DNA from 2 places in the Pseudoalteromonas sp. SR41-4 genome. Region 1 is predicted to be linked to the other one. Evidence: riboswitches for the same ligand, from Rfam matches in the RefSeq annotation. Region 1 holds a riboswitch; the other holds the start of a gene.

Region 1 (15,463 bases):
TCTCTATGATCCATTTATCGCGTATGTCAGAAGATTTGATATTTTATAATTCGGGTGAAGCGGGTTTCATTGAGTTAGCAGATAATGTTACTTCAGGCTCATCATTGATGCCACAAAAGAAGAACCCCGATGCGCTAGAGCTTATTCGCGGCAAAACAGGGCGTGTATTTGGTGCCTTTAGTGCCATGATGATGACGTTAAAAGCACTGCCACTTGCCTATAATAAAGATATGCAAGAAGATAAAGAAGGCTTATTTGATGCCATGCCAACGTGGCTAGCTTGTATTCATATGGCGCAAGCGTGTATCAAAGGTATAAAAGTAAATGGCGATCGTACTTTAGCCGCTGCTAAGGGCGGGCATTCAAATGCGACAGAGCTTGCTGACTATTTAGTCGCCAAAGGGATCCCTTTTAGGGAAGGTCATCATATTGTTGGTGTGTTGGTACAAATGGCTATCGCACAAGGGAATAACTTAGAAGATTTAAGTTTAGAACAATTCCAATCGGTGCATAGTATTTTTGCACAGGACGTATATGCTGTACTAGAGATAGACGCATGTATAAAAGCGCGCCAAGCACTTGGTGGTACATCTTTAGAGCAAGTTACAGTTGCAGTTAAAGATGCCAAAAAAAAACAGCAAATAACAGTTCGTGACGCTAATCTTGACGATGTAGAGTCAATTGCTAAATTGATCCAGCACTGGGCTACGGTAGGTGAAAACTTACCGCGTGCTAAAAGCGACATGGTACATTCAATCAATGAGTTTGCAGTTACCGAAGTTGCTGGAGAAGTCGCGGGCTGCGCATCATTGTATATTTATGATACTGGTCTTGCTGAAATTCGTTCACTAGGGATAGATCCTGAAACAGGCATTACTGGGCAAGGTCGTCAGTTAGTTGAACATTTATTAGTTAAAGCCAAAAAATTGGCACTCAATCGCATCATTGTTTTGACGCGAGTACCTGATTTCTTTGAGAAACAAGGTTTCACATTCTGTACTAAAGACAGCTTACCGGAAAAGGTAATGAAAGATTGTGAACTGTGTTTACGCAGAGACAATTGTGACGAAGTCGCAATGGAATTTATTTTAAAGCTAAGTACGAGTACGGAGATCCCGTGTAAAAACGTGGCTTAAAATCCCTGGATATAAAAAGCGTACGGTTATCCCTGTGCGTTTTTTTATGTTTTGCTACATCTGGTATGACCTGTTGTATTGGTTAGCTGTAGCAAATAAAAGATCAAAAAAGATCGTTTTTTTAAATGTTGGATCAGTAATTGCTTATTACTTAGGTGTAAGATGGCTCAGCGTGAGTTCATCTTTAAAAGCGCCAAGCAGTTATCAGAGCGTTAAAAACAGTGGCTTATTTAATAAGTCATTTTATTCAACATTTATTGAAAGGATTAATCTTATGCAAGTTACAGCTAACAGCCAATTACAAATGCAAGCATATAATAATATGCAACAATCAAAGCCAGCACTTGAACAAAGCGCTAGTAATAAAACCCTACAATCTGATACAGTGTCTATATCTCAAGAAGCATTAGCCGCAGCTGGTGGTGCTGAAATTCAACGTGGTGGTGGCGTGATTCTTCCACCAGATAGAAGGCCTAAATAGGTATCGAATGTTTTTGACAGAGCAGTTTGGCTTTTTTTCCCTATCAGCATTAAGTGCTTGGGGTTTTCTTATGGCGTTTTTTTTCAATATATTTATTTATTTAATTGATATAAAACGTAGGACTACTCTTCTTTTGAGCTCATTTGTTCTTATGGTTTCCTATATGGCAGGAGACCATTTCTTTACTTGGTTATCTTCTACAGCTAGTACCTATTTACACTGGAGTTTATACGATCTTGCCACACTATTTTGTCTAGGTATTTGTTATCTCATTATGAAAAAAACAACACCTTCATTTTTCTATTTGGTGTTTGGGTTATTAGTAAATATTTTTTTACATACAGCATTATATCTTGATATACAAGTAAATAATAATTCAACCTATTGGTTTCTCTGGGATATATATTCCTTTGGTGTAAATATTGTTGATTTTACAATGATAGTAGCTCTGATTGTTGATCGTGACATTTTAGGGTTGATTAAGCTTAAAAATGGAATTAAAGCTTTATTTAAAGGACAACAGCAAAAGCATCTTGTTTAGCGTTTATGTTTATTAACTACACGATCGGCACTTATATCGGTGTGTTTATCGAGTGGGGATTTTTAATCGCCTTCCTATTCAACCTTGTTTCTTGACTTAATAATCCTGGCAAAGCAATTGTTCAGCTTCCTTTTCTGATGGCCTTTTCCTACATGGTTAGTGATTTATAACGTTTTTCCTATTCAAATTACCTAAATTGGCTTATCTATGACTTACTCACCATCGCTGTAATGTTTGTATGGTTTATATATTTTAAAAGACAGCGATTCACCGCGTTATATTTTACTTGGCTATGTGCTTAACTCTCTTCTGAGCTTGTAACTTATTATAATAATTTACATTTTGCAAAACCTTGAATCATGGTAGTTGTGGACTGTTTATTCGTTCGGAGTTAATATAATTGACTTATTAATGATATTTGCTCTGTTTGCTGAGAAGGATTTTTTACTCTTAAAAAGGCTTAATATAAAGTGAGTATGTGGAGTTCATTTTACTGGTGGAGTGATTACACATTGTGGACATGATTGAACAGTATTTTAGTGCTTATTTAGCTTCACTCATTATGTGGGGCTTTATGATGGCGTTTCTATACAATGTTGTTAAAAAATCATCAGCTCCAAGTAGTGATCCTTCTGTTATGTGGATGTCATTAGCTATTTTTTTATCTTATCTTGTTTCTGACCCTTTACTCAATTTATCACTTGGGGTTGATATGATGTATAGCTATAAGAGCTACTTAATTTGGGCTCTGTCTGATTTATTTATCTTAGTTGTAATTCTGCTAATAGCCAAGAATAAGTCTATAAAACGCTATCCAGCCAAGCTCTATGTCATTATAGGCTTAACAGTCAATATGCTGTTATTCATTGGTATGCATGTAGATGTCAACATGATTAATCTATTTGAACCTTGGTGGTTTTGGAAAGTTTATTCTGTCACGGTTAATGTGATGGATGTGATAATGATTATTGCTTTATTTTGCAATAAAGACTTTTTAGGGTTTGTTCGTATTTATCAGTGGCTGGCAAGGTCAAATAAATCATCTGACCTTGTTTGAATTTTATTTCATTCATTGCGAAAACGTACTTAAAACCGATATTCCCAGCTGGTTTTTAATGCGCTGTTGGTATCAGACTCGTTAGCAAGTTCGTCTTTATACACTGAGCCGCTGATCTTCCATAAACCACTAAAAATAGCCTGCTGATAACCAAGCTCTAATTGTAAGCGTTCAAACGTTTCAGCGACTTGAGTCAAGTCGGTGATGTCAGTTTTAAACCAACGTAACTTCGCATAGCCGCCATAACCGTTCATAGTATGATAATGCGCACCTAATACTGCTGATTTACTTTGCTGTGGTGTTGCAGAGCCAATTAAGCGGTCTTTATGATTATAGGCTTGGGCATAGTTCGTAAAGCTTTCATTAGCCTCATTACAGCTAAGTTGGGCCGTACAATCTTGTTGGGTATTTGAATATTCAAAATAGGTTTTTAATAACTGTTTTTGATCACCAAAAAAACTCTCAACGCCAATTGTATAAAAAGCATCACTTGGCGCTAAGCCACTGTCATTTTTTCCCATTATCTCGGTGTAAAATGCAATCGGTTGCTCTGCTATAGTGGTTGAGTATTTGGCATCTAAGCTTGTTAAGCGTTGCTTAGTTGTTATTACTTCCAGCGTATTAGGATTTACTTCTGTATTGGTTAAATAATCAGAGCTTGCGGTACTAAATGCAACCTCAAGTCCTGGTAGTGGTGTGCTGGCAAAGCGCATAGCCCAGTAGTCACCTTTTTCACCATTACTTAAATGTGGTTTTTGTTTTGCGTAAATCCCGGTTAACTGCCAATTACCAATAAAGGAGAGCCAGCTTGGACCTACATATTGGGTGTTAGCGCGGTTTATCCGTAGCCCTTTCATTGGTGCTGCATTATTTGATAGCAGTAGTGCGTTATCGTTACTGGGTCCCCACCAATGGCTTACTTGCTCTGCACTGACAGACCAGCCGCCGATTAATACTGCTAAATAACTGCCGTGATAATTTGTGTATTCATCATCTAGTGCCTCATCAGCGTAATTAACACTGACTTTGGCGCTAACACGGTCGCCAGTGATAGAGCCATAGCTATTTATACCACTTTTTTGTTGATCGCGCTTACCAAAGCTTTGTTGCAAAGCTGGCTCACTATTGTAGTTAAGCCTGACACCAGAGCTACTGCCTTGTTTAGCTCTATTTAAGGCATGTTTTACGTGTTGATAAGCAAATTGACTCTGTGTTGATAAACTGCTGCTTTCAATTGTACTTAAATCTCTGGCAATACCTTGCCACATTAGGGGATAACTATTGATCGGTTGTTTAATCACACCTTGGTTAAAGAGCATTTCAATTGAAGCGCGTAATAAAGGGTCGTCACTTTCAATCCAAGGTGTTGCAAACGCCGGTGTAGCAATGGCAATTAAGGCGCTTAAATAGATATTTAACTTCATCCGTGTAACTTTTCCTGCAATGCTTTTACTACAATAGGGTGTACAAACTCACTGACATCGCCTTTATGACGGGCGACTTCTTTAACGAGGGTTGAAGAGATAAATGAGTTTTTTTCAGCTGGGGTTAAAAAAACACTCTCTAAATCAGGATTTAAACGACGATTCATATTGGCAAGCTGAAACTCATAATCAAAGTCAGACACAGCACGAATACCGCGGATCAACACATTCGCACTATGATCGCGTGCTAAATCAGCTAATAATCCAGAAAAGCCAATAACACTGACGTTATCTAAATGAGTGAGTAAACTATTGGCAATTGCTACCCGCTCATCAAGGCTAAAGCAGGGTTTTTTACTAGGGTTGTGAGCAACTGCAACAATTACAGTATCAAACATTTTAGCTGCCCGCTGGATCAGATCTGTGTGTCCATTGGTTAATGGATCAAAGGTACCAGGGTAAATTGCGGTGACTTTCATAAATATCATCTTAGTGTTATTTTGAGGGTTATATTAACAGTCTTTGTTGTCCAGATCAGCCTGCAAATTGCGACTGCATATTTTCATTTGTAAATGAGTTTATTTCAATAAGAAACAATAACTACGAATTATGGATTAGAAATTTTCAAGGTAGTATTTTATTGGATTATATTTGTATATACTGCGCGGCTAATAATACTGAGTGAATTATGGTCATTTACTCTAATAAAAATAATCAGAGTCGCAGGATATGAGTACCAAGGATAAAATAATTACAACTAGCATAATGCTATTTAACCAACATGGCGAGCGCGCGATAACAACCAATCATATCGCTTCTCACATGGGCATCAGTCCCGGTAATCTTTATTATCACTTTAAAAATAAAGAAGACATTATTCGCCATATTTTTGCATTATATAGTAAGCATTTGCACACTCAGTTTGTGCCAATGGAAAAGCAGGATGAAGCACTGACACACTTAACTGGGTATCTTGATGCTTTGTTTGAGTTGATGTGGCGTTTTCATTTTTTCTATGACAATTTGGGTGATATTTTATCTCGCGACGAAGTACTGAAAAAAGACTATATTGAGTTCCAAGCAGCTTTGTTAAGCCAAGTGCGCGAAATTGTAATTGGCCTGCGTGAAGTTGGTATGATCGCAATTGACGATGAAGATGCTGTTGAGCTTGCTCACATGCTAAAAATTACTGTCAGTTTTTGGACTCCTTACATTAAAGCTAGACGGTTAAGCGGTGAGTTAATTCAGCAAGATATTTATAATGGTATCTTAAAAGTGTTAGCACTTTTTAAAGCATTTGGTACAGAGCAAAGCATCCCAAAAATTAACTTGTTACGCGAAAAATACAGTAAATTAGCGGCACAGGCAGGTGCCGTTTAATTAAACGCAGCGGTTGTTTATTTCCTAGACGTTAGATTTTTTGTTATAATCCCGCGCCCAACACGTGGGTGCGTGAATCCTAAATATTGTCTAACGAGTAAACTATGCTTAAATTTATCGTCAAACTCCATCCTGAAATAGCCATTAAAAGCCGTTCTGTGCGAAAACGTTTTACTAAGTTGTTAGAGAACAACATTAAAATTGTATTACGCAAGCTTGACGAAAAAGTACAAGTACAAAATAACTGGGACAATATATCCGTCGTAACTAAATTAGATGACGCGCAAATGCGTATTGATTTTATCGATGGCTTACAACGGATCCCAGGTATCGTGCAGTTTATTGAAGTGACCGAAACTAACTACGAAAACCTGCACGATATTTACGAAAAAGCGCTAGATATGGTTGGTCACACTGTTGTTGGCAAAACATTCTGTGTGCGTTGTAAACGCCAAGGTAAGCATGATTTTACTTCTACCGATGTAGAGCGTTATGTGGGTGGTGGGTTAAATCAACACGTCGATGGCGCCAGCGTAAGACTGAAAAATCCTGAAGTAACTATTCGCCTTGAAATTAAAGATGATAAAGCTTACGTAGTAACGCACACTCATCATGGTATGGCCGGTTTCCCATTACCAACGCAAGAAGATGTCTTGTCGTTAATGTCAGGTGGATTTGACTCGGGCGTTGCTAGTTATCAAATGATCCGTAAAGGCGCTCGTACGCACTTTTTGTTCTTCAATTTAGGTGGTGCAGCGCACGAGATTGGAGTTAAACAAGCCAGCTACTATATCTGGAAGCAGTTTAGCTCAACCCATAAAGTTAAATTTATCAGTGTTGACTTTGAGCCCGTTGTTGCCGAAATTTTAGAAAATGTTGAAAACAGTCAAATGGGTGTAGTTCTCAAACGTATGATGATGCGTGCAGGCAGCCAAATAGCTGAAAAAATGGGGATTCAAGCGCTTGTTACCGGTGAGAGTCTAGGCCAAGTTTCAAGTCAAACATTAGCCAACTTAAGTGTGATTGACCGTGTTACCGAAACGCTTATATTACGCCCGCTGATCCAACACGACAAACAAGAAATTATAAACATCGCTCGTAAAATCGGCACCGCAGAAATGGCCGAAACTATGCCGGAATACTGTGGTGTGATTTCTAAAAAGCCTACAGTTAAAGCTAAAATTGCCGTAGTAGAAGCTGAAGAGCAAAAGTTTGATTTTGATGTGCTCAATACTGTTATTGAAAACGCACGTATTATGGATATTCGTGACATTGACGTCGAAGCTAAACAAGAGCTAAAAGAGGCAGAGTCAGTTTCTGATTTACCAGCTGATGCAGTTGTTGTTGATATTCGCTCGCCGGAAGAAGAAGATGCAGCACCGCTTGAAATTGATGGGATAGAAGTTGTGCATTTGCCATTTTTCCGCTTAGCGACCAAATTTGCAGACCTACCGCAAGACAAAGACTACTACTTATATTGCACTAAAGGTGTAATGAGTCAGCTACAGGCGCTTATTTTACATGAAAATGGCTTTGCCAATGTTAAAGTTTATCGCCCGTAAGGTTGATAGTTATTAATAACAAGCGCGAGTTAAATCGCGCTTTTTTTATGTCTGATAGCATCGAGTAAAGATTGATTGTGAGGGGTATTAATACCTAGTTGATTACCTTTTTGGCAAATATAACCGCACATCGCGTCAATTTCTGTGATGCGATTATGGGCGACATCTTGATGCATTGATGAGTAATTGTTTTTGGTATCACTCATCACTTGATAGGCGTTCGCTAATGCTTCAGCAAGTCGCACATTAATACCTAGTTTATTTGCTACGGTACACGCTTCGTTTAAGATATTTAAAATTATGCCACTAAACTGTGGTGCAGTCAGTGCGCCATTTTTCACATTGTGCAGCGCACTGAGTGGATTAATAGCAATATTAACGAGTAATTTTTCAAAGCGTAATTGTTGTATATTATTTGTGGTTGTTAATTCAGGAATAGCGTTTAGTAGATTTTTAACTTCAGCGAGTTGTGTTTTTGCTTGCTGGTTACAATCACCTAAAATGCTGCTCCCGATACCAGTATGCAACACACTAAAAGGTGCATCTTTGTAGCCCGCTAAACGTGTTGTTAAAAAATATAGTCCTTGTTGTTTTGTAAGTTCGCTATTTATTTCATCTACATTACCCATGCCATTGTGAGATAAAATCAATTGGCATTGAGCGCTTAAAAAAGGCTTTAGTTGCCTAAATGCGGTGGCAACTTGATATGCTTTAACAGTAAAAATAACAACATCGACTTGGCCGTGCTCAGATAATTGAGTCAGGTTTGTCAGTTGGCAATTAATTGCTTGTTTTGGCGCGTTTGCTTGTTGATAAAAACGAGGTTCGTCAATAGCATGCTTGGTAAGTAGGGTAACCCTGTGCTGTTGACTCAAATAATGGCTATAGAGCAGCCCAATGGCACCATCGCCAACGACGAATATATTAGCCATTTTGATTCTTTTTAAAACGAGAATAAATACCGAACAACAAAAAGAAACTAGCAGCCCCAGAAAAGTCAGCAACAACATCAGCAACAGATGCGCTACGATAAGGGATTGTGCTTTGCATTAGCTCAATAGCGATGCCATAAAATGCTAATAACACGAGGTGAACGAATACAGGTAGCTTGAACGCTCTGACCATGACGGCTGCCAGAACAAAGAAAATAATAAAATGCACTAACTTATCTAGATGAGGCAGTGACGATACCCCAACGCCCCTAAAATCGCGGGCAAACAAAAAGGTAAATACCAGAATACTGATTAAAAATAGAGTTTGATAAACACGCCGAGTCACGAAAAATCCTAAATCGTTTAAAAATAGAACCGCAGTATATCAAACAAATTTCGTATCGCACCTGAACAAAGCATAGAAAAGTGTAAAGATTTATAAAATTTATATAGTATAATTATCGACAATATAAATTTGAATTAAAAATATCTTGTTAGGAGAGACTTATGCCTTCATTTGACATTGTTTCGGAAGTCGAAATGAACGAAGCAAAAAATGCTGTTGATAACGCTAACCGTGAACTTGAAACTCGCTTTGACTTTAGAGGCGTTGATGCGTCAATAGAGCTTAATGATAAAACCATTAAACTAAAAGCAGAAGCTGATTCACAGGTTATGCAGTTGTTTGATATTTTAGCGAGCAAAATATCAAAACGCGGTATGGACGTATCAAGTTTAGAGCTGCAAGATATTTCACGTGCGGGAAAAAATGTTTACCGTAATGTTGCGCTAAAGCAAGGTATCGAAAAAGATATGGCTAAAAAAGTCGTTAAAGCCATTAAAGACTCTAAAGTAAAAGTACAAGCCGCGATCCAAGGCGAAGAAGTACGTGTAACGGGTAAAAAGCGTGATGACCTACAAGAAGCCATGCAAGTAGTGCGCAGTGCCGATTTAGGGCAGCCATTTCAATTTAAAAACTTTAGAGATTAGAAAGCTAGGAGCTAGGTTTCTAGGTGCTAGAAAAAGCCAAATTGCAGCAATGTAGTTTGGCTTTTTTAGTTTAGAACTTATGATTATTCCTAGAACCTAGAGTGTTTAGATGTATAGCCGTCCATTGACTTTTGTGCTTAAAATAATCACAATAGCGACCTATTTTCAAGGTGCTTGTGGTTACTTTTCAAGGTTGTTGATTAAGTAAAGCAAGATAATCGGGAAGTTGGTGGCGTTTATAGGATATAAACGAAGTCCAACACTGCCCCCGCAACGGTGATACATACTTTTAGCTAAATTTATTAGCAAGTTATGTTAAGTCCGGAGACCGGCCTTGAAGTCAATTTACTATCACTTGTGCGGTGGGCGCGGGTCAGGGGATATCATGTTAAACAAATCTACTCTATGCGTAGCAATTGCCGCTGCGTTGTCTTTTTCTGTGTCTGCAGAGCAATCAATAGAACGCCTGACGGTAACCGCTAATAAATTTGAACAATCAATTACTGATGTACTTGCCAGTGTAACTGTTATTGAGCGCAGTGATATTGAAACAAGTAATGTCCGTGATTTACCGAGTTTACTAGCAACCCAAGTTGGTTTTCAAATAAATTCCAATGGTGGCTTTGGGCAAAGTTCTGGCGTGTCACTTCGCGGTTCAAGCTCGCGACATACACTTATTTTGATTGATGGCGTACGTACGGGCTCTGCAACCCTTGGTTATAAATCAATTAGTAATATTCCTCTTAATTCAATAGAGCGCATTGAAATTGTTAAAGGCTCTCGTGCTGCAGTTTATGGGTCTGACGCGCTCGCTGGTGTGATCAATATTATTACTCGTACAAAGGAATCCGTCAGCCTAGATGCAACATTTGGTACTGATGCTTATCAAAATTATCAAGTCGCAGGTACAACGGTAGTTGATGCTGTTAAAGCGTCGTTTAATGCTGGGTTTGAAAAAACGGATGGCTTTGACGTATTGCAAGGCGTAGCATCGGATGAAGATGGTTATGAGAACAAAAATTTAGGATTTAATATTCGCTATGCAGATGAGCTGTTAGGTGAGCTTAAAGCGCTGGGTCAATACAGTGAAGGTAATGCACAATACGACAATGCTTTCTCGCCTATTGATAGTATCGTAGAAAATAATGAATTTGAAAATTATCAGCTAGGGCTGGATTGGGATAAATCCTTTACCGATCATAAGCACTCAATTAATGTTGCTATTGCAACCGACGATTCTGACAACAAAGGCTATGATTACACTGGTGCGATTATTACTAATAGTTATAAAACAAAACGTAAACAATTTGATTACCACGGCAGTTATAATGCAAGCCAAGTTTTAACCGTTAATGGCGGGCTTAATTGGTATAAAGATGAAATATTTACTAATGGTAAGGCTTATCTAGCGGATAGCAAAGTAGCTAAAGCTGCATTTCTTGGGGGCTATTTTGATGATAATAAATTCATTGCAAATTTAGCATTGCGTTTAGATGATGATGAGCAGTTTGGTAATGAAACAACTTACGCCGCAGCTGTTGGTTATCACTTAAATAAGCGTGCAACACTTCGATTGAGCCAAAGCACGGGCTTTAAAGCGCCAACATTTAATGATCTTTATTTTCCTGACCCTTTATCTCCAGGTAATCCAAATTTAGCACCAGAGACATCAACTAACCAAGAGTTAGGTTTGAGTTTAGACTTTTCTCAGGCAAAGCTTGATATATCAATATTCAGAAATAATATTGAAAACCTAATTGCATGGGCACCTAATGCAGCTGGTAAATGGCAGCCAGAAAATATAAATGAAGCACGCCATGAGGGTGTTGAGTTTAGCTTGGCCAAAACAGTACTTGGTTTTGATAATCAGTTTAATTTTACTTATTTAAATGCTGAAAATACCGAAACGGGTGTAGCACAAACTTATGTTTCACCACGTACTGTGAACTGGTCTGTTGCGAAGCAGTGGGGCGATTTTGATGCCGGTTTTGATATGCAGTACCGTAGTGATCGTCAAGGTAAAGTAACAGAGCTTAGTTCTTATACGTTATGGAACTTAACTGCAAATTATCAATTTAACAGTGCGCTTTCATTTTCTGCTCGTGTTGAAAACTTATTTGATAAGCAATACAACGCGGTTGACTCAAGTATGGATTATGCAACTGGCGAAGTGTTTTACTACAATACAGTTGACCGTCGCTTCTTTGTTGGCGTAAGTTACCAGCTCTGATCTCGTTCTAGCTTAAATAAAAAAGCCCGACACTTTTGTTTGTCGGGCTTTTTTATATTCAGATGAAAATGCTTATTTAGCACTTTGCTTAGTTTACTAAAAACTGTTTATAGTCTTTCTCAAACTTTTTCAGCTTAGGTGCTATCAATAAACTGCAATAGCGTTGCTCAGGGTTTTCGTTGTAGTAGTCTTGGTGATACTGCTCTGCTGGGTAGTAAGTGGTTGCAGGGCTAACTTCAGTGACGATATCTTCGCGTATTTGGCTTTGTAATTTTGCAATATATTGATTAGTTTGCGCTTGCTGCTCGCTATCATGATAATAAATCACACTTCGATATTGGGTGCCTATATCATTACCTTGGCGGTTTAGCTGAGTGGCATCATGCAGGGTAAAAAACATCGCCAGTAAGGTCTCATAGCTTATCTGGCTACTGTCAAACTTAATCTGTACAACCTCTGCGTGGCCGGTGAGGCCAGTGCAAATTTGTTTATACGTAGGCTCAGTTGTTTCGCCGCCAGTATAGCCAGAGCTTACTTGTAAAACGCCTTTCACGCGCCTAAACGCGGCATCAATACACCAAAAGCAGCCACCACCAAATGTTGCAGTTTCATTTGTTATACTCATTTAGTTGTTCCTTAAAGCTGTTAAATTACACGGATTATCTAGCGTAACAGAAGAACGAGCAAGGAGGTTTATTATTTCATTTAATTACGGCAGGGAAGTGTGTTGAAGTGAAAAGTAGCGTTGCTATGGGTTTGCAACGCTACGATGAGATTAAAGCTCTTTTAGCGGCCTTTCAGCTTCTTGTTGGTTGAGCTTTTGTTGTAAAAACTCAGGAGACTGAGTATTGCGAGCCAGCGCATAGTACGCCGCAGGAACAACAAATAGCGTAAGTATGGTTGCGACAATAACACCAGTAAACACCACTACACCAATTACCATACGGCTCTCTGCACCAGGGCCTGAGGCTAGCACTAGTGGCACCGCACTCATTACCGTAGTCAAAGAGGTCATAATAATTGGTCGCAATCTTTGGGTTGCTGCTTGTAAAATAGCTTCACTAAACTCTACGCCTTTATCGCGCAATTGATTGGTAAATTCGACAATCAATATACCGTTCTTAGCACTAAGACCAATCAGCATTACAATGCCTATTTGGCTGTAAATGTTTATGGTTAGTCCTGCAACCCATAAACCAAACATTGCGCCCATCAAACCCAGTGGCACAGTGAGCATGATCACAAAGGGGTGCATAAAGCTTTCAAACTGAGCGGCTAAAACTAAGAAGGTAACAGTAAGCGCTAGAATGAAAACATACGTCATCGCTGAGGCACCTTCATAATATAATTGCGATTCACCTTTATAATCAATGGCGCCATCAATTTCGTTTTCTTCCATTGCCACTTTATTTAAAAAGTTAAGCGCTTCTTCAAGGGTATAACCATCGGCGAGGTTAGCGCTCAAAGTAATAGCACGCATTCGGTTGTAACGATTTAGCCTTGATGCAGTGGCTTCTTCTTTTAAGCTAATTAAGCTATCTAGAGGAACCAGTTCATCACTGCGTGATTTTAAGTAAATATTTGATATATCGGTAGGATCAGCAAAGTCAGCTTTAGTGCCTTTTAAGATCACATCGTACTCTTCACCACGGTCAATAAAGGTGGTAACACGGCGTTGGCCTAACATGGTTTCAAGGGTGCGGCCAACATCCGAAACTGAAATCCCTAAATCCGCCGCTTTGTTTTTATCGATACTGATCAAAAACTGCGGGAAGGTTTCTTTGTAGTCATGGTCAATACGCACCAGTCCTGGGTTTTTCTCTGCACGTTCAATGATCCGGTCTCGCCAATCAGCTAATTGTGCATAATCATTACCTTGCAGGACAAACTCAATGGGCCGTGATGAGCCACCGCCACCAATACCACGGCGCATAATAGCAAACGCGCGCACATCGGTGACTTCAGTCATTTTTGCACTGATCTCATCCATTACTTCCCAAGTTGAACGTTTACGTTCATCCCAGTCTGCCATACCAACAATTGCCACACCACCGCTGCCACCCCAGCCAGGAACGCGTACCAGCACTCGACTTAGTTCGCCCGCTTCGGAATAAGGCATTAAACGTTCTTCAATTTTTGCCATGTTGGCGGCGTTATTTTCATAACTTGCCCCTTCAGGGCCACTCATCATGATAAAGAAAGTACCACGGTCTTCTTTTGGCGTAAGTTCTGAAGGAATTTGTTGGAACAGTAAATAACTAACAAAACCAGCCAGCAGTAGGGTGATTGTTAAACCACCTGAACGCGTCATATTTGAGCGTAAAGAGTTTTTATAACTTTGCTCAATCTTACTAAAGATACGGTCCATCCATTGGCTGAATTTACTCTCTTTTGAGGATGGTTTAAGTACTAATGAACACAACGCTGGCGAGAGTGTTAATGCGGTAATGCTTGAGAAGAATACCGCGGCGCTGACGGCCATCGCAAACTCGGTAAATAATGCGCCGATACGGCCATCCATAAATACCAAGGGGACAAACACCGAGATCAGCACTAAGGTGGTGGCAATAATTGCAAAGCCAACCTCACGGGCGCCACGATAAGCGGCTAGTAGGGCAGGTTCGCCCAGTTCGATACGCCGGTGAATGTTTTCTAGCATTACAATCGCGTCATCAACAACCAAGCCAATTGCTAGCACCAGCGCCAGTAGTGTCAATAAGTTAATTGAGTAACCCATCGCCAATAAGAACATAAAGCTACCGACCAGCGCAACTGGGACTGTTACCGCTGGGATCAAGGTGGCGCGAATGTTCCCTAAAAATAAGAAGATAATTAATACCACCAAGGCCATAGAAATAGCCAAGGTTCTGTAAACCTCGTTAATTGATTCTTTAATGAATATTGACGAGTCGTAGCTGTCTTGAATAGTGGTGCCTTCTGGCAGGTTGCGTTTGATTTTTTCAAGTTCAGCACGGGCATTATCAACCACGGTAAGTGTATTCGCTTTAGCTTGTTTAACAATACCAAGGCCAACCATATTGCGGCCATTACCTCGGAATAAGCTTTCATCGTCAGCGGCTTCTAATTTTACATCAGCGACTTCACCAAGACGAACTAAGTAACCATCGTCGCCACGTTTAATTACTAGGTTTTGAAAATCACGCTGCTCTTTGTAACTACGCGCTGTTCGAACTGTAAAGTCACGGTCGATAGATTCTATCTCACCTGCAGGTAGCTCAACATTTTCAGTTCGTAGGGTGTTTTCTATGTCACTACTGGTTATGCCACGAGCAGCCATTGCTTGGCGGTTGAGCCAAATTTTCATGGCATATTTACGTTCACCACCAACACGTACATTGGAAACACCATCTACCACAGCTAAACGGTCGACAATAAAGCGCTGTGCATAATCAGACAGTTGCAATGAATCCATTGTGTCGCTATTGAGTAAAAACCATGCAATAGGGCTTTCATCACTGTTAGATTTAGATACTTCTGGCGGGCGTACTTGCTCAGGTAGACTATCAAGTGCGCGCGCTACACGTTCACGGACATCGTTTGATGCGGCATCAATATCACGGCTGATATTAAACTCAATGGTAATATTTGAGCGGCCATTTCTACTTGATGAATTAATGCTTTTAATGCCTTCAATACCGGAAATACGGTTTTCCAGCACTTGGGTAATTTTTGTTTCAATGATCTCGGCTGACGCTCCCGTATATTCAGT
Region 2 (15,463 bases), on a different contig from region 1:
ACGATGCTCACATTGCCAATTACTCGCAAAGCATTCTAAATTACCGTTATTATGCACAGGTACGCTTGGACCACCAGCATCTGTGTCACCATGATAGTCGTAACTAGACATTACTTTTGGATAACCATACGGGTAAGCCAACATAAATACGTTTGCTAAGTCGTACAAGCGGCCATCTTCAAAGGTAATTACATTACCGGCACCACCATGACCGCGTTGATTATCATGATTATCTACAAATACTACAGCTGATGCACTTGGCATAAACCCCCACCCTTCACCAAAATTACTTAACCATGCGAGCGAGCCATTTCTAAAGGTATTGCCAAGTTCAGTGCTGTATTTAAACTCCGTAACTAAACCTGACGCTAAATACTCAGAGGCACCAACAGCCTCGCCACCTTGATCAATTACTTCTTGAAAGACCACTGGCGAGCCATTCACTTTCGCCATTAAACTTTGAATATCACTGGCTGCAACATGTTTAGAGGCATCAAACCGAAACCCCTTAACACCAATGGCTTGTAATTCATTAATGTAAGCCGCTAATGTGTTTTGGACATACGTTGCAGCGGTATCTAAATCTGCTAGTCCAACTAACTCACAGTTTTGTACTCGGTAACGATCGTTGCCGTAGTCAGAGCCATTAATGGTGCAACTGGTGTGAAAGTCTTGTGGGCTATAAATTGGGTATTATTTATTACCATAGGTATTACCAGCGGTACCTGTACCACTGCCTGCAGCCATATGATTGATTAAAGTATCTACATAAATATCAACGCCAGCGGCATTACAGCGATTAACCATATCAATAAACTGCTCGCGGTTACCGCCTCGGCTTTGCAATAGGTAACTGACAGGTTGATAACGCGTCCACCATTGGCTGCCTTGTATATGTTCATTAGGCGGCGATACCTGTACCGCTGCATAGCCTTTAGGTCCTAGGTATTGTTCACATTCGAGGGCTACATCTTGCCAGTTCCATTCAAATAGATGGACGAATGTTGTTGGTGTTGCATTTGCAATCGACGTAGCACTTAGGGCAATGCTTAGCCCAATAGTGGTTACTATTTTTTTAATTTTCATTGTGTGTTCCGTTGTGTTGTCAAGTAATAGGCATTCTGAATTTACAAAAAATTAACAATGGAGAGGTTCTCACAAAATGGAAATTGAATACGTATGCAATCAAAAATTCAAAAACACCATCGATTATGGATGCTTAGCCAAATGCAGTGGCACGAGTGTATCGCTAACTTATTCTTTGTGTGTTGGAGTGTTTATTAACGGGCAGTACAGAGCGGTAAAAACTAGTATACGGTTTTATCTTTATTACGAAATCTTGAAGTTTGGGGTTAGCTTTTTCAGACTGCAGTTTGCTCTACAAAGTGATTATTTATGTTGCGCGTTTTTGCGATTTTGGCATTCATTAAGAACCTGCAGCTTTTGTGCAGGGCTTGCACTGTGCCACGCGAGAATTTCATCAAGGGTTCTAAAGCAACCGATACAGGTATCGTTTTTATCCAAACAACAATGCCGAATACATGGGCTACTTGGTTCTTCATTGCTCACTTTAATGTTATTCATTAATTTTACCTTCGACTTTACTTATTAGACACTAGCCTTAGTTTTAGCTCGTGTCTAATAAGTGCAGTAGATAATCGGCTAGCGATAACTAAACTATGACCACTGCCTTTTACTTGTTTTGATGCTTCGCCATAAATGGTTGCAGTCTTTCAAGCAGTAGGCCTTGTTTTAACTGCCCTTCTTGCATACCTAACTGCGCACCTATTTGCATCAATTCTGGTGATTTAGCTAGAAATTTTTGCCCTGTGGGTGTTTCATAAAAGGCGGTTAACTCATTGATTTCTTTGTCAGTGAAATTCTCTGAGTAGACTTCAACCAATTCAGCTAAAATTGCTTGCTGATCAAAATCATACTTAAACCAATCTCGGTAAATATTTTTCAGCTCTTCTTTCGCCGCTGCATCCAATTTTAACTGTGCCGCCATTTGCTCAATAACCGGCAACATAGCTTCAAAACCACCGGTCATCTGCTTATCCATGTCCATTACTGAGAACATTCTTTCAACTGGACTGGTTGCTTGCTCTTCTGCATAACTGAGGTTGGTTAATATTAATAGTGAAAACGCACATATTGATAGGAGTTTTTTCATTGTAATTTCCTTATACAGGGATAAATAAACATGCACTTATCTTACTCTTATTGTTGCTGTCTATCAGTAGAAAACTTAATACTGGTAAATATGCGCAAATCAACAACTGTATTACCAGCTGTAAATTTGTGTAAATTAGCACTATCAACAGGTAAATATTACCTGTTGATATAATAAGCCTAGAACCATTTATTGTTCTGAGTGCTGGCGCTTTTCAGTGATCATCGCATCGAGTTTTTCACCGCCTTTAATACCAAAATCAAGGGTGCGAATTGGGAATGGAATACTAATATCAGCGTCACTTAGCGCTTGTTTGACTGCCACAATTGCTTTATGGCGTACGGTCATAAAGTCTGCCTCGCCGGGGTATTTTATCCAAAACCACACCAGTAAGTTGACACTACTGTCGCCAAACCCTTCAGCATAAACAGCGGTTTCGTCTTGTTTAATTACAAAATCAAATTCATTGATTTTTTTAACTATCACCTCAGCTGCCAGCTCTGGGTCATCACCATATGAAATGCCCACCGGCACTTCAATGCGGCGTACACCTAAGGTACTGTAATTACGTAATACATTACGAAAAAGTATTTTGTTAGGCACTAAAATCAATTGCCCATAAAAGTTTTCGATGAGCGTGTTGCGCAAATTTATTGAGCGCACATTGCCAAACACATCATCGGTTTTTATAACATCGCCTGTTTTAAACGGTTTGCGAATACCCATAGCAATACCAGCGATTAGGTTCTCTGTCATATCTTGAAAGGCAAAACCAATTGCTAGACCAACAATCCCAGCACCAGCCAGTAATGACGTTACAGTGCCTTTTAGCCCTATAAAATCGAGGGCAACAAATAACCCAACACACAGTACTATCATCTTGAATATCGATGCCATTAAGTCTGCAATTTGTTGGGAGTCTAACGAGCGGCGTAAAACATTGCGCATCATCGAACCTAAAAAACGCGCGAGAATTGAGAAAACAATGGCGATGATCACCGCCACTATAAAATTAGGTATATGACTTATTACGACATCAAACCAGCCACCGAGTTTTTCTTCAATAAGTTTTTCGGCATCGCTGATAGAAGGTATTTTTAGCATTGCTTAACCTTGATTATTTTATAAATAGTGTCAGGTTATTGCAAAATAAGCGCCAAAACTAAAAAGCCATGCATTGCATGGCTTTTAAACAGATTAATAACTAGTTTTGTTCATCTCTTAGAAATACTGGCTCCAGCTCTTTTTGGGTCGCTTCGCTACTGTAGTAGTAACCATCAACAGTAAACTTTTTTAAATCGCTTAACTGGGTAACTTGATTCTCAATAATGTAGCGAGCCATCAAGCCGCGCGCTTTTTTTGCATAAAAGCTGATAATTTTATATTGGCCGTTTTTACAGTCTTTAAAGTGTGGAGTAATGATTTGCGCGTTTAAGGCTTTTTTATCAACCGCTTTAAAATACTCGTTTGATGCTAAATTTACTAGATATTGGCTATCTTGCTCAGCGAGTACGCTATTTAGTTTATCAGCAATAATACTGCCCCAAAATTCATAGAGGTTTTTACCACGGCTGTTATCAAGCTTAGTGCCCATTTCTAAGCGATACGCTTGCATTAAATCAAGTGGTTTTAATAATCCGTAAAGGCCTGACAAAATACGTAGGTGACTTTGCGCGTAATCAAGTTGCCCGGCAGTTAAGCTGTTTGCATCTAAACCACCATATACATCGCCATTAAAAGCCATCACAGCTTGTTTAGCGTTGTCGGTAGTAAACGGTTGCGACCATTCACTAAAGCGCGCAGCATTAAGGCCTGCAAGCTTATCGCTAATTTTCATTAAACTGCCAATTTGTGCCGGCGTTAATTCGCGGCACACCGTCATCAACTCTTCGCTGTGCTCAAGTAACTCAGGTTGCGTGAATTTATCAGTGCTTGCTTGGCTCTCGAAATCTAAATTTTTTGCAGGTGAAATAACAGTGATCATAGTTAGCTATTGACTTGGAAATTATTTAATGTCAATTTCAACATTAAATGAAACGAAAAGCACGTTTTGTTTATATCAATTAGTTAGAATTGATTGGTATGATACCTACCTTATTAGCACAGCAAATTATGCTATGCACCTTCGTTCTTCACTGATACGGACATAAGACCTATTAAGCGCTGTCACAGTGCTGCAGTATAAGGTAGTTACAGTAGATTTTCTTTTAACTTGCTTGGAATGAGGAAAGCAAATGACTTCAGCTCTACAAAGGCTCAAACAACATTCATCTATCGTGGCCGACACTGGTGATATTGAAGCGATTAAAAAACACCAACCGGAAGATGCAACAACTAACCCTTCATTGCTATTAAAAGCCAGTGAAATTGAAGCCTATAAGCCGTATTTAGATAAAGCGTGGAGTTATGCTAAAGAAACCGAGCAAGACGCTGCTAAACAATTAGAACTAGCCTGTGACTACTTTGCTGTATTACTAGGTAAAGAGATCAGTGACATTGTGCCGGGTTATATTTCAACAGAAGTTGATGCGCGTTTATCATTTGATACTCAAGCAACAATTGCTAAAGCACACACATTACTAAGCCTTTATGAAAAAGAAGGTGTGAGCAAAGATAAAATCTTAATCAAAGTTGCCTCAACGTGGGAAGGTATTAAAGCCGCAGAGCAACTTGAAAAAGAAGGTACTAAGTGTAACTTAACGCTGCTATTTAGTGATGCTCAAGCCCGTGCTTGTGCAGATGCTAACGTATTTTTGATTTCACCATTTGTTGGCCGTATTTTAGATTGGCACGTTGCTAACGGCTTAGAAAAACCAACCGATCCATTACAAGATCCAGGCGTGCAATCAGTACGCAGTATTTTTGAATTTTATAAGCGCCATGATTATAAAACGGTTGTTATGGGCGCAAGTTTCCGTAACACCGGTGAAATCATCGCACTAACTGGTTGCGATAAACTAACCATCAGTCCTAACCTTTTAGAAGAGCTAGGCAACCTTGAAGGTGCACAGGAGTATTTACTTGAAAGTGATATTGCTAAAGAGCCTAAACCGGCACCACTAACTGAAGCTCAGTTCCGTTGGTTACATAATCAAGATGCCATGGCGACAGAAAAACTAGCTGAAGGTATTCGTTCTTTTGCTGATGCACAAGAGCAACTAGAAGCACGTTTTAAAGCAATGTAATCGCTTTTATCGTTTAAATTAAACGTCGCATTTGCGGCGTTTTTTTATGCCTGAAAATAATCTCTATTCATTAATTTATCACTTACCTGTAACATAAATGTCACTTTTTTATTCTATTTTAGTGTGGCCTGTGGTATAGGTATTTTCGAGGTTCAAAAAATTCAATAGGAGAAGTTCATGGATAGCCTAGACGATATTTTAGAGATATTAGAAGGTCCTGATACAACAAGAAAGACCTCTCAAAAAAATAAAAAGAGAAAATGGCGCGAAATCGAAGCTTTAAAAGACAAGCAACGTTTACGTAAAGAACTACAGGAACTAGACTTTTTTACAGACAATATTGCGATTGATGAATTAGATTTTTAATTTCGCAATAGCTACTAACCAACTAAAAGGCCCTTACCGATAAAGTAAGGGCCTTTGTTTATATCAGTTAACGTATATTCTGCGCAGGATAACCTAGCATCTACAATTCCTAAACTTGCCAATCGATCGCTGTTTGCCCTTGCTGTGTTAATAACTGATTGGTTGCGGAAAAATGCTGGCAACCAAAGAAGCCACGATGCGCAGACAACGGCGATGGGTGCGGGCCATTTAAAATATGGTGACGCGTACTATCAATGCCTTTACCTTTCTTTTGTGCGTGAGCACCCCATAAAATAAATACCACACCTTCACAGTGTTGATTAATATGGGCAATAACCTTATCGGTAAACTGCTCCCAACCTAAGTGTTTATGGGAATGGGCTTGGCCTTGCTCAACAGTCAGTACGGTATTAAGTAAAAACACCCCTTGCTCTGCCCAGCGTTGTAAATAACCGTGCGTAGGCACGCGAAAACCATCGATATCTGTAGCCAGCTCTTTATAGATATTTTTTAATGAGGGGGGAAGTTTACCAACCTCTGGTAATACCGAAAAACACAAACCATGTGCTTGTCCTTCGCCGTGGTAAGGATCTTGTCCTAAAATAACCACTTTTATATTACTTAACGGTGTTGCATCAAATGCACTAAATACATACTGCTCTGGCGGATATACAGCAATACCTTCGCTGCGCTTTTGAGCAACTGTATCCAACGTCTGCTGCATATAAGTTTTTGCACATTCGGTTTTTAAAAAGTCTTGCCAATCACTCATTGTGCCTCCTTAATTGCAACGCGTGAATCATCTATTTTAGTACACATATCAGCAAGACCATCCAACATACGCGTGGTAAAACGGTGTAGTAAATCAGCATTGACGCTAATAAACTGGTGGTGCTTTACCGCGGGTACTTCGGGCCATTGTGTCCAATCAATCACAGTTTGCTGCGCTTGTGACTTCTCATTAGGCAATATAATTATCTCTGGTTTTGCCACGATCACATTTTCAATACTTATCAGAGGGTAATCAGTTCGGCTGCTAGCAAATACATTACGACCTTGGCAAATTTCGATTAACTGATTGATCCAGGTATTTTTACCCACCGTCATCATCGGTTCTGCCCATAGCTGGTAAAATACCGCGACCTTACTTTTACCTTGCTGCTTGGCTTTGATTACAGCAATTTTTTGCTCAAATTCAAGTGCGGCTTGCTCGGCTGATTGCTCACGTCCAGTAAGCTCACCTAAACGGCGCAGTTCATTGGGTACTTTATCTACTTCACTGGCGTCACTGTAAATTATATCAATACCAAAACTTTTAATACGTGCTAAATCCTCAGCTTTGCTACCCGTTTTCCATGCTAAAACTAAATCAGGTTTGAGGGCCAGTAGCTTTTCTATTTGAATACCTTGGTGACCACCGATACGTGGGATATCATTGGCCGCAGCAGGGAAATCAGCATATTCCACGGTTCCCACGATTTGCTCACCAGCGCCGATGGTATACAGGTTTTCAACAATATGCGGGGCCAAGGCGATAATTCTTAATTGCTGCTTGTTAGGATCAGCCACGAGCTTAAAGCAGCACAGAGCCAGCGATAAAACGAGTACAAGCCTAAGCGTAGCCATTAATAATCAAATCCTATTTGCGCTTTAACACCAGCATCAAATGCATGCTTAACATTGCGCACTTCACTAACAGTATCAGCTAAGTCAGTTAACTTGCGATGCGCACCACGGCCAGTAATAATTAAAGATTGCATTGGCGGACGATTAGCGATCACTTCGAGTGCTTCGTCTAAATCAATGTAGCCGTAGGTGATCATATAAGTAATTTCATCAAGTAATACTAAATTAATTGATTCGTCAGCCAACATACGTTTTGCTTCTTGCCAAGTCGCTTGCGCCGCTGCGGTATCTGATTCTTTATTTTGCGTCTCCCAGGTAAAACCTGTGTTCATAATGGCAAATTCAACCCCTGCGCCTTGCAATACATTACGCTCACCACACGGCCAAGTACCTTTAATAAACTGGCACACAGCAGCTTTCATGCCATGGCCTACACAACGTGTTACCGTGCCAAACCCTGAGGTTGATTTACCTTTACCGTTACCGGTGATCACCTGAAAAACACCTTTCTCAGTTTGTGCTGCGGCTATACGCTCATCAACTTTATCTTTTACTTTTTGTTGGCGTTGTTGGTGCTTGTCGTTATGCGTGTCGCTCATGATTAACTCCTTCCCAGTTTTGGTAAATTTGCGTTATTTTGTCTAAATCTAAATGTTCTTTACACATCGTGGCTAAGCGCGTTAATTGCTGCTCGCGATGTGTGTCTATATCTATTAATTGGGTAATACCACTATTTGGCAATACCCAATCCAGTATTAGTTGCGTAGCTGCACTGCTATCAAATAAGCCATGTAAGTAAGTACCTGCTATACAATCATCATCTGATATAAAGCCATCTTGCCTAACATGCTGTGGATGCTGAGTAAATTGTAAAAAAGGCTTTTTAAATGCTGGGCCAGCGCTGCAACCAGCGTGTATTTCATAGCCTGCGACTTTTGCTTGTTGACCGCCAAGATGGATCACACCAGCAGCTTGAGTTAGTACTTTATGCTGCCCTAAGTGAGTGGCAAAATCAGCAAGCCCTAAAGCTTTACAGTGTGTTTTACTTGATTCCACACCCTCAGGGTCATAAATATCTGTGCCGAGCATTTGCAAACCTCCGCAAATACCTAATAACTTACCGCCATAACGCAAGTGACGCTGAATCTGCTCGCCCCAGCCTTCATTGTTTAAAAAGGCTAAATCATTAATAACATTTTTACTGCCAGGAATGATGATCAGATCAACGTGTGGAATTGCTTGAGTATGGCGAATGTAATTAATGTCAATTTGCGGGTTTAAACGCAGCGCATCAAAATCAGTGTGGTTACTAATATGAGGAAGTAGCAATACTGCGATTTTTATTTTTGCTTGGCTTACTTGATTATCTATCGCTACCGCGTCTTCAGCATCGAGGGCGAGATCATGTAAATACGGCAACACCCCTAAAACTGGTTTACCGGTGTACTCTTCAAGCCAATCAAGGCCACCTTGCAATAAGCCTATATCGCCACGAAAACGGTTGATCACAAAGCCTTTTACTCGGGCTTGTTCTGACTCGCTTAATAGCGCAAGAGTACCGACCAAATGCGCAAACACACCGCCTTTATCTATATCTGCAATAATGATCACGGGGCAATCAACCGCTTCGGCGTAACCCATATTAGCAATATCACCCGCACGTAGATTAATTTCAGCCGGACTGCCCGCACCTTCAACTACCAGTAGCTCAAACTCTTCGCTTAAACGCTGTTGCGAAGCCAGTACCGCATCCATCGCGACTTTTTTATAATCATGATAAGCACCTGCTTCCATATTACTAATGGCTTTACCGTGAATTATCACTTGAGCGCCAGTATCACTATTGGGCTTGAGTAAAATGGGGTTAAAATCAACCCGTGGCACCACTTTAGCTGCAATCGCCTGAAGTGCTTGCGCACGACCTATTTCGCCGCCATCTTCTGTTACAGCGCTGTTTAAGGCCATATTTTGCGGTTTGAATGGAGCAACTTTGATCCCGCGTTCAACAAATACCCGGCACAATGCTGCAACTAAAGTACTTTTCCCTGCATCAGAAGTCGTACCTTGTACCATTAATGTTTTCATCATGACTGCCCTTTCAGTGTTAAGGCAAGACCTGCCATTATAAATTCAACTCGCGCAGCTTTTGCGGCAATGGCTTGATGTAACCAGCCTGATTCATCTACAAACCGGCGGCTTAGCTCGCCCAGAGGCACAATACCGTGGCCAACTTCGTTACTGACAAAAATCACTTGCCCCGGTAAATTTTCAAGGGTATTTAGTAGTGCTGATTTCTGTTCATCCCAACAATCACTTGTGGCGTGACATAAACAGTTACTTAACCATAAGGTTAAGCAATCAACTAAAATACAGTTATCTTTGCTGCTGTGTGTTTGTAACGCCTCAGCCAATGCAATTGGCTCCTCAACTAACGGCCAATCTACAGGGCGCTGTTGTTGATGATGGACTATACGATCTTGCATTTCAGTATCGTGGGCTTGCGCCGTTGCGAGGTAAATAACGCTTTTATTGCTTTGCTGTGCAAGCTGTTCAGCAAAGCGGCTTTTTCCACTGCGTGCGCCGCCTAAAATAAATGTGTGGTTAGCGTTCATAATACACTCACGAAAGTTAAGTAAATGGCAATTTCACTTAGCTGCTGCGCCGCACCTAAACAATCGCCAGTGTAACCACCTAACTGCTGTTTAAACCAGCGGATCAAAATGACTCTTAGGATCAGTAATACTGCTACAAGAATGAATACGGTTTGCCATAACAATACACCAACAGCAATCAAGCTAACCAGTAAAGTAGCGGCGGTTACAAGTAACGTAACTAAACTAGTGACCGATAGGTGCATAGCAAGCGGCTTTACTTTTGAAGTCGCATCCTCACTTACATACTCCATCCCCATAATTAAACTGGTTGCCACAACTCGGCTTACACATTGCCCGATAACAATTGCACTCAATACAGTAATCAATGACTCACTAAGAAAGAGTAGGCTTTGAAATTTAACCAGCAGCATAATAAATAATGCCGCTGCACCATAAGTACCAAGACGACTATCTTTCATAATGGCAAGCTTTTGCGACACCTGCCAACCACCGCCAAAACCATCCCATACATCGGCCCAGCCATCTTCATGAAATGCGCCTGTTAATAACAACCCGACCGCCATCATTAGTAATACACTTATTGATGCTGGTAACAGTAATTGAAAAACGCCGTAGCTGAGTGCTAATAATCCACCAAGCAGTAAACCCACTAAAGCAAAATAGCGACTTGCTTGATTTAAATGAGCACCGCTTACATTAAAGCGCAACTGCACCGGTAGCCGGGTTAAAAAGCTAATTGCTAATAACAGTAACTGCCATTGCGTTACTTTATTTGCCTCTGGGTTAGGCATTAACTGACAACCTGCTTAACACCAGCATCAGCAAAACTAGCCATCTGATTATAAAAACCAAGTGCGGCTTGCAATAATGGTAAACTTAACGCAGCGCCAGTGCCTTCACCCAAGCGTAAATCAAGTTGCAGCAGTGGCTTAACATCGAGTGCGTTTAACATCAGTCGATGGCCTTGCTCATTTGAGCAATGTGCAAAAATTAAATAATCTTTCACTGCTGGGTTAATATTAATTGCGGCCATTGCCGCAGCACTACAAATAAAGCCATCAACTACTACAGCCATGCCTTGCTCAGCCGCAGCCAACATAGCTCCCGTAATATGCACAATTTCAAAGCCACCTAACGCTGCAAGTAGTGAAATAGGATCTGCTAAATGTAACTGATGCAATACCAGCGCTTGCTCTACAACTGTTATTTTACGCGTAACAATATCATCACTAACACCCGTGCCTTTGCCAACACACTGCTGTGCAGGTAAATTCAGCATAGCTGCCATAATCGCTGCTGCACTGGTGGTATTACCTATGCCCATTTCGCCAAAGGCAATTGTATTACAACCACTATGACTGAGCTGTTGCACCAGCAGTTTAGCATTATTAAAGCCTTGCTGTACCTGCGCGGTATTCATTGCCATGTCTGTATTAAGTGGCTTTGTTATACTTCCTAGACGGCAATTATGGACACTTGGCGCTGTGACTGGATGCAAAATACCACAATCAATCACTTCTAATTGCCAACCTAACTGTTGGCAAAAGACATTAATAGCGGCACCACCGCTGACAAAATTAGCTACCATTTGTGAGGTGACATCACTGGGCGCTATCGATACCCCTTGTGCAGCAACACCATGATCTCCTGCAAATACCAGCAAAGTAGGCTTATTGATTGCAGGTGCAAAGGTTTTAAAAGCATCTTCGCTTGCCACTTTTTGGCTAAACAAAGTAACCAGTTGTATTGCACATTGTTCTAACTGTCCAAGTGCACCAAGCGGTTTAGTTTTTTGGTTAATCTTATCAATGATGAGGTGACCAAATTGATTAGTTACTGTGGGTATATTAAACATCTGACTAACTCTCTCGCTTGCGAAAATAAAGTAACGATAAAAAGAAAATACTGCCTATTGCAGAAGTAATAACACCGATTGGCAATTCTTGATTTGCAAGTAAAACACGCGATAGCACATCAACCCACACCATAAATATACCGCCAACTAAAGCCGTCATGATCAAACCAGTAATAGTGCCTTGCGACACAAAAAACCGTACTATATGCGGGATCATCAAACCAACAAAACCAATACCACCACACATCGCAACTAACACTGCAGTGATCAATGAGCTCAATACCAACATTAATAACCGAAACCGCTGTACCGGTATTCCTAAAGTTGCAGCACTTTCATCACCTAGTAACATTGCATTTAGTTGCCGACGAAAACCCATCATCAGCCCGGTGCAACTAATAATAACTAAAGCGGGTAACCATAACGTTGACCATTGTGCGCGAGCAAAGCTGCCTAGCGTCCAAAATAAAATAGCCGTGATCGCCTGTGGATCACTAAAATACAAAAGTAAGCTGGTAAAGGCACTGAATAAAAAGGATAAAGCGACCCCAGCCAAGAGCATGCTTTCAACCTGTCCGCGACCTGCTCGTCCGGCAATAAAAACCAGTAATAACATAGTCAATAAACTACCAAAAAATGCCGCGGCCGACATTGTTATTCCCGCGCTGACTCCTGTTAGTGTCATAAAACATACCACACCAAATGAGGCTCCCGATGAAATACCAAATAAGTAAGGATCGGCTAACGGGTTACGGGTTACGGTTTGTAAAATTAAACCAGCAATAGCTAGACCAGAGCCAGCTAAAAACGCCAACAATGTTCGTGGCATTCGCAGTTGCCATATGATCCGCGCTATAAAGGAGTCATCTCCCTGACCTATAATACTGTGGTATACATCAATAAATTTACTGGCCGCAGCACCAAAGCTAAGTGCTATAAAAATGCTCGACAAGGCAAAAAATAGCGCCACGCTGACTGCAAAATAATTATTTTTTTGCATCAACGCCACCACCTTGATAGCCGTAAAAATAGGTAATACGCGGAATGACCTTATTTAATTGTTTACTCTGTGGATGCGCCGAGACTTCGGCACAGACACCAAATACTTCGCTAAGCATTTCTTCCGTGATGACGTATTCTGGGCTACCCGTTGCAACTAACTTACCTTGCTTTATCACCAGTAGTTCATCACACATACTGGCTGCAAGATTAAGATCATGGAACGACGCTAATACCGTTACATTTAGCGATTTAGCCAACTCCATTAATTGAATTTGATATTTAATATCTAAGTGGCTGGTAGGCTCGTCCATAATTAATAATTGAGGGCTTTGTACAATTGAACGTGCTATCAATGCGCGTTGCTTCTCGCCACCGGAAAGGGAATCAAACGATTGCTGTAAATGATGGCTCAAGCCAACTTGCTCAATCGCCTGAAAAATAATTTGTTGATCATTTTTAGTTGTCGAACTAAATAAGCTTTTATGCGGCGTAAGGCCAAGACTCACTACATCATAAAGCGATAGATTAAATTGCGAAGGTGTTTCTTGCAGCACCACAGCAACCTGCTTGGCATATTCATCCGCACTTAGCTGCCAAATATTTTTCCCTGCAAATATAACCTCACCGCACACTGGTTTAGTGTAACGGTATAAACAACGCAATAAACTTGATTTACCTGCGCCATTAGGCCCTAACAAACCGATAAACTGGCCTGGTTTTATTGCAAAATTAATATCGTGCAAAATGGCGGTATTTGCCACCGACCACGATAAATTAGCTACTTCAAGTAAAGGGGGATCAATTACTGCTGGTATTTGCAATGTGTTATCTCTCTAGCAATAGCTAAACCCAATACACTACAAACCATTATGATCATGGTGATAATAGAAGAGTTAGCCCGCTCAATAGGTAATAAATTAACGTATTTTGTATCTGACTTATCGCGCTTGCGACTTACAGTTGCGGGAACAGTTGAGGAGTTACACCCCATTCCAAAATACATAAGGCTCTATTATGGGCGGGTGAGTAAATATTTCAATTAATATCTTTCTAGACGGCTAAAAATAGTCTTTTAAAACACAATTCTGGGCCATGCTTTATCGCTATCATCTATGTAAATATCAATACAAATAAGCTTCCCATAACCGATTGAAAATATGTTTTGCTGATTCGACTCTTTTGGTAACTGACAAATAATACCTAATAGTTGCTTGATCACTCCGGCATGCGTTAAAACTAATTGTGCTTGAGTGTGATTACTTGCAATATCAATTAGTAACGTTTGCCACCACGTTGCTATTCGCTGATAAAAATCTCTCATACTTTCGCCATGAGGAGGAGTTACTTGCCAAGGGCTTTGCCAAAAATCGCCAAGACTAGGAGGATCCGTCTGTTGCCACAAATCATCATATTTACAGCCATCCCAATCACCAAAATTAAACTCTCGGAGCTGATCGGTCAGAAAAAGTGGTATTTGCTGGGCATGGCTAAAAGATCTGGCAAATTCGCTACAACGTTTCAAAGTCGAACTTTGTACAAGCTCAATATTAGTTAGCTCATTGCACGCTTGATGTAATTGCGCACGGCCAAGTTCACTGAGTAAAAAATCTGTCTGTCCGGCCAAGACTCCTTGCTCAATCAATTCGCCATGGCGTAATAAATAAACGCGACTAGAAAATGGCGGCATAAAACCCTCTTACATTAAAGAAAAGTACTTTTAACAATAGCATAATGGTCATCCTAAACGGATTAAGCGCACATCAAAATGTAGAACGGCATTAGCTCCTATTTTTCCACCATTCCCCTTGCGTCCCCACGCCAGCTCTGCAGGAATTACAAATTCATAGCGAGAACCAACCGACATCAATAAAATACCTTCTCGTAATCCTTCGATTGCCTCATCTAAGGTAAATACTTCAGGCATTCCAGCTTTATAACTATCAGCTATTACGCTGCCATCAGCAAGCATAATACGCTGATTGATGACCACGGTATCTGTGTCAGTTACTCGCACACCAGAGATCTCATCTATTACTTTATACATCAAACCAGAAGCACACAGTTGAGTATCAGCATGATTACTAAATTTAACTATGAAGCTTTCACTGTTTTTACGATTGAGTCCTGATGAACCTTTTGATTTAGTTGTTTTTTTACGTGCCATGAAGCCCCACTATTTGTATGATAAATATAATAATCTTATCGCATAGGTAGAGGCCTAAACGCAAGTTTTATAGTGAGTTTGCGAGTTTTTCAAAACAATAAAATGATCTTAATGATTGGCGCTGTCTTTGCCCGCCAGCATAATCTCACTGCTAAATCACTTTCCTGCAAACGTAAAAAAGCCCGACTATTTCTAGTCGGGCTTTCTTTAATTAGATCCTGGCAATGTCCTACTTTCACATAGCAAATGCTACACTATCATCGGCGCTGTTTCGTTTCACTACTGAGTTCGGCATGGGGTCAGGTGGGTCCAAAACGCTATTGTTACCAAGAAAATTCTTTTCAATTTTCTTATTTTAATTATTAAGTTTTAAGTCCTTCGACTAAATTTGGAGCCTGGCAATGTCCTACTTTCACATAGCAAATGCTACACTATCATCGGCGCTGTTTCGTTTCACTACTGAGTTCGGCATGGGGT

What was found. Region 1 has a riboswitch for cobalamin ahead of H5180_RS13855 (TonB-dependent receptor domain-containing protein). Riboswitches for the same ligand answer to the same signal wherever they lie in the genome.
Region 2: it holds a riboswitch for cobalamin, as region 1 does, so the genes downstream of both, H5180_RS17945 (ABC transporter ATP-binding protein) here and H5180_RS13855 (TonB-dependent receptor domain-containing protein) in region 1, are expected to answer to the same signal.

What each region holds. Positions count from the first base shown of each region.
Region 1 covers NZ_JACJEI010000016.1:62,481-77,943, reverse strand. Annotated here, with positions in the region: gene argH (argininosuccinate lyase) at 1-1,136, shown strand, start outside; gene H5180_RS13905 (hypothetical protein) at 1,411-1,617, shown strand; gene H5180_RS13900 (hypothetical protein) at 1,625-2,158, shown strand; gene H5180_RS13895 (hypothetical protein) at 2,673-3,215, shown strand; gene H5180_RS13890 (capsule assembly Wzi family protein) at 3,245-4,639, opposite strand; gene coaD (pantetheine-phosphate adenylyltransferase) at 4,636-5,118, opposite strand; gene H5180_RS13880 (TetR/AcrR family transcriptional regulator) at 5,369-6,019, shown strand; gene thiI (tRNA uracil 4-sulfurtransferase ThiI) at 6,124-7,581, shown strand; gene H5180_RS13870 (ketopantoate reductase family protein) at 7,611-8,513, opposite strand; gene H5180_RS13865 (VanZ family protein) at 8,506-8,859, opposite strand; gene H5180_RS13860 (YajQ family cyclic di-GMP-binding protein) at 9,021-9,503, shown strand; cobalamin riboswitch at 9,677-9,855, shown strand; gene H5180_RS13855 (TonB-dependent receptor domain-containing protein) at 9,889-11,733, shown strand; gene msrA (peptide-methionine (S)-S-oxide reductase MsrA) at 11,822-12,358, opposite strand; gene H5180_RS13845 (efflux RND transporter permease subunit) at 12,509-15,463, opposite strand, start outside.
Region 2 covers NZ_JACJEI010000027.1:34-15,496, reverse strand. Annotated here, with positions in the region: partial or broken gene H5180_RS18020 (alpha-amylase family protein) at 1-1,086, opposite strand, end outside; gene H5180_RS18015 (DUF1289 domain-containing protein) at 1,390-1,584, opposite strand; gene H5180_RS18010 (DUF2059 domain-containing protein) at 1,694-2,173, opposite strand; gene H5180_RS18005 (mechanosensitive ion channel family protein) at 2,363-3,277, opposite strand; gene yaaA (peroxide stress protein YaaA) at 3,378-4,157, opposite strand; gene tal (transaldolase) at 4,408-5,358, shown strand; gene H5180_RS17990 (DUF3545 family protein) at 5,536-5,724, shown strand; gene ung (uracil-DNA glycosylase) at 5,834-6,496, opposite strand; gene H5180_RS17980 (cobalamin-binding protein) at 6,493-7,350, opposite strand; gene cobO (cob(I)yrinic acid a,c-diamide adenosyltransferase) at 7,350-7,949, opposite strand; gene H5180_RS17970 (cobyric acid synthase) at 7,933-9,435, opposite strand; gene cobU (bifunctional adenosylcobinamide kinase/adenosylcobinamide-phosphate guanylyltransferase) at 9,435-9,962, opposite strand; gene H5180_RS17960 (adenosylcobinamide-GDP ribazoletransferase) at 9,959-10,756, opposite strand; gene cobT (nicotinate-nucleotide--dimethylbenzimidazole phosphoribosyltransferase) at 10,756-11,820, opposite strand; gene H5180_RS17950 (iron ABC transporter permease) at 11,825-12,820, opposite strand; gene H5180_RS17945 (ABC transporter ATP-binding protein) at 12,807-13,643, opposite strand; cobalamin riboswitch at 13,729-13,854, opposite strand; gene H5180_RS17940 (histidine phosphatase family protein) at 13,895-14,509, opposite strand; gene H5180_RS17935 (FKBP-type peptidyl-prolyl cis-trans isomerase) at 14,558-14,986, opposite strand; rRNA gene rrf (5S ribosomal RNA) at 15,203-15,317, opposite strand; rRNA gene rrf (5S ribosomal RNA) at 15,380-15,463, opposite strand, start outside.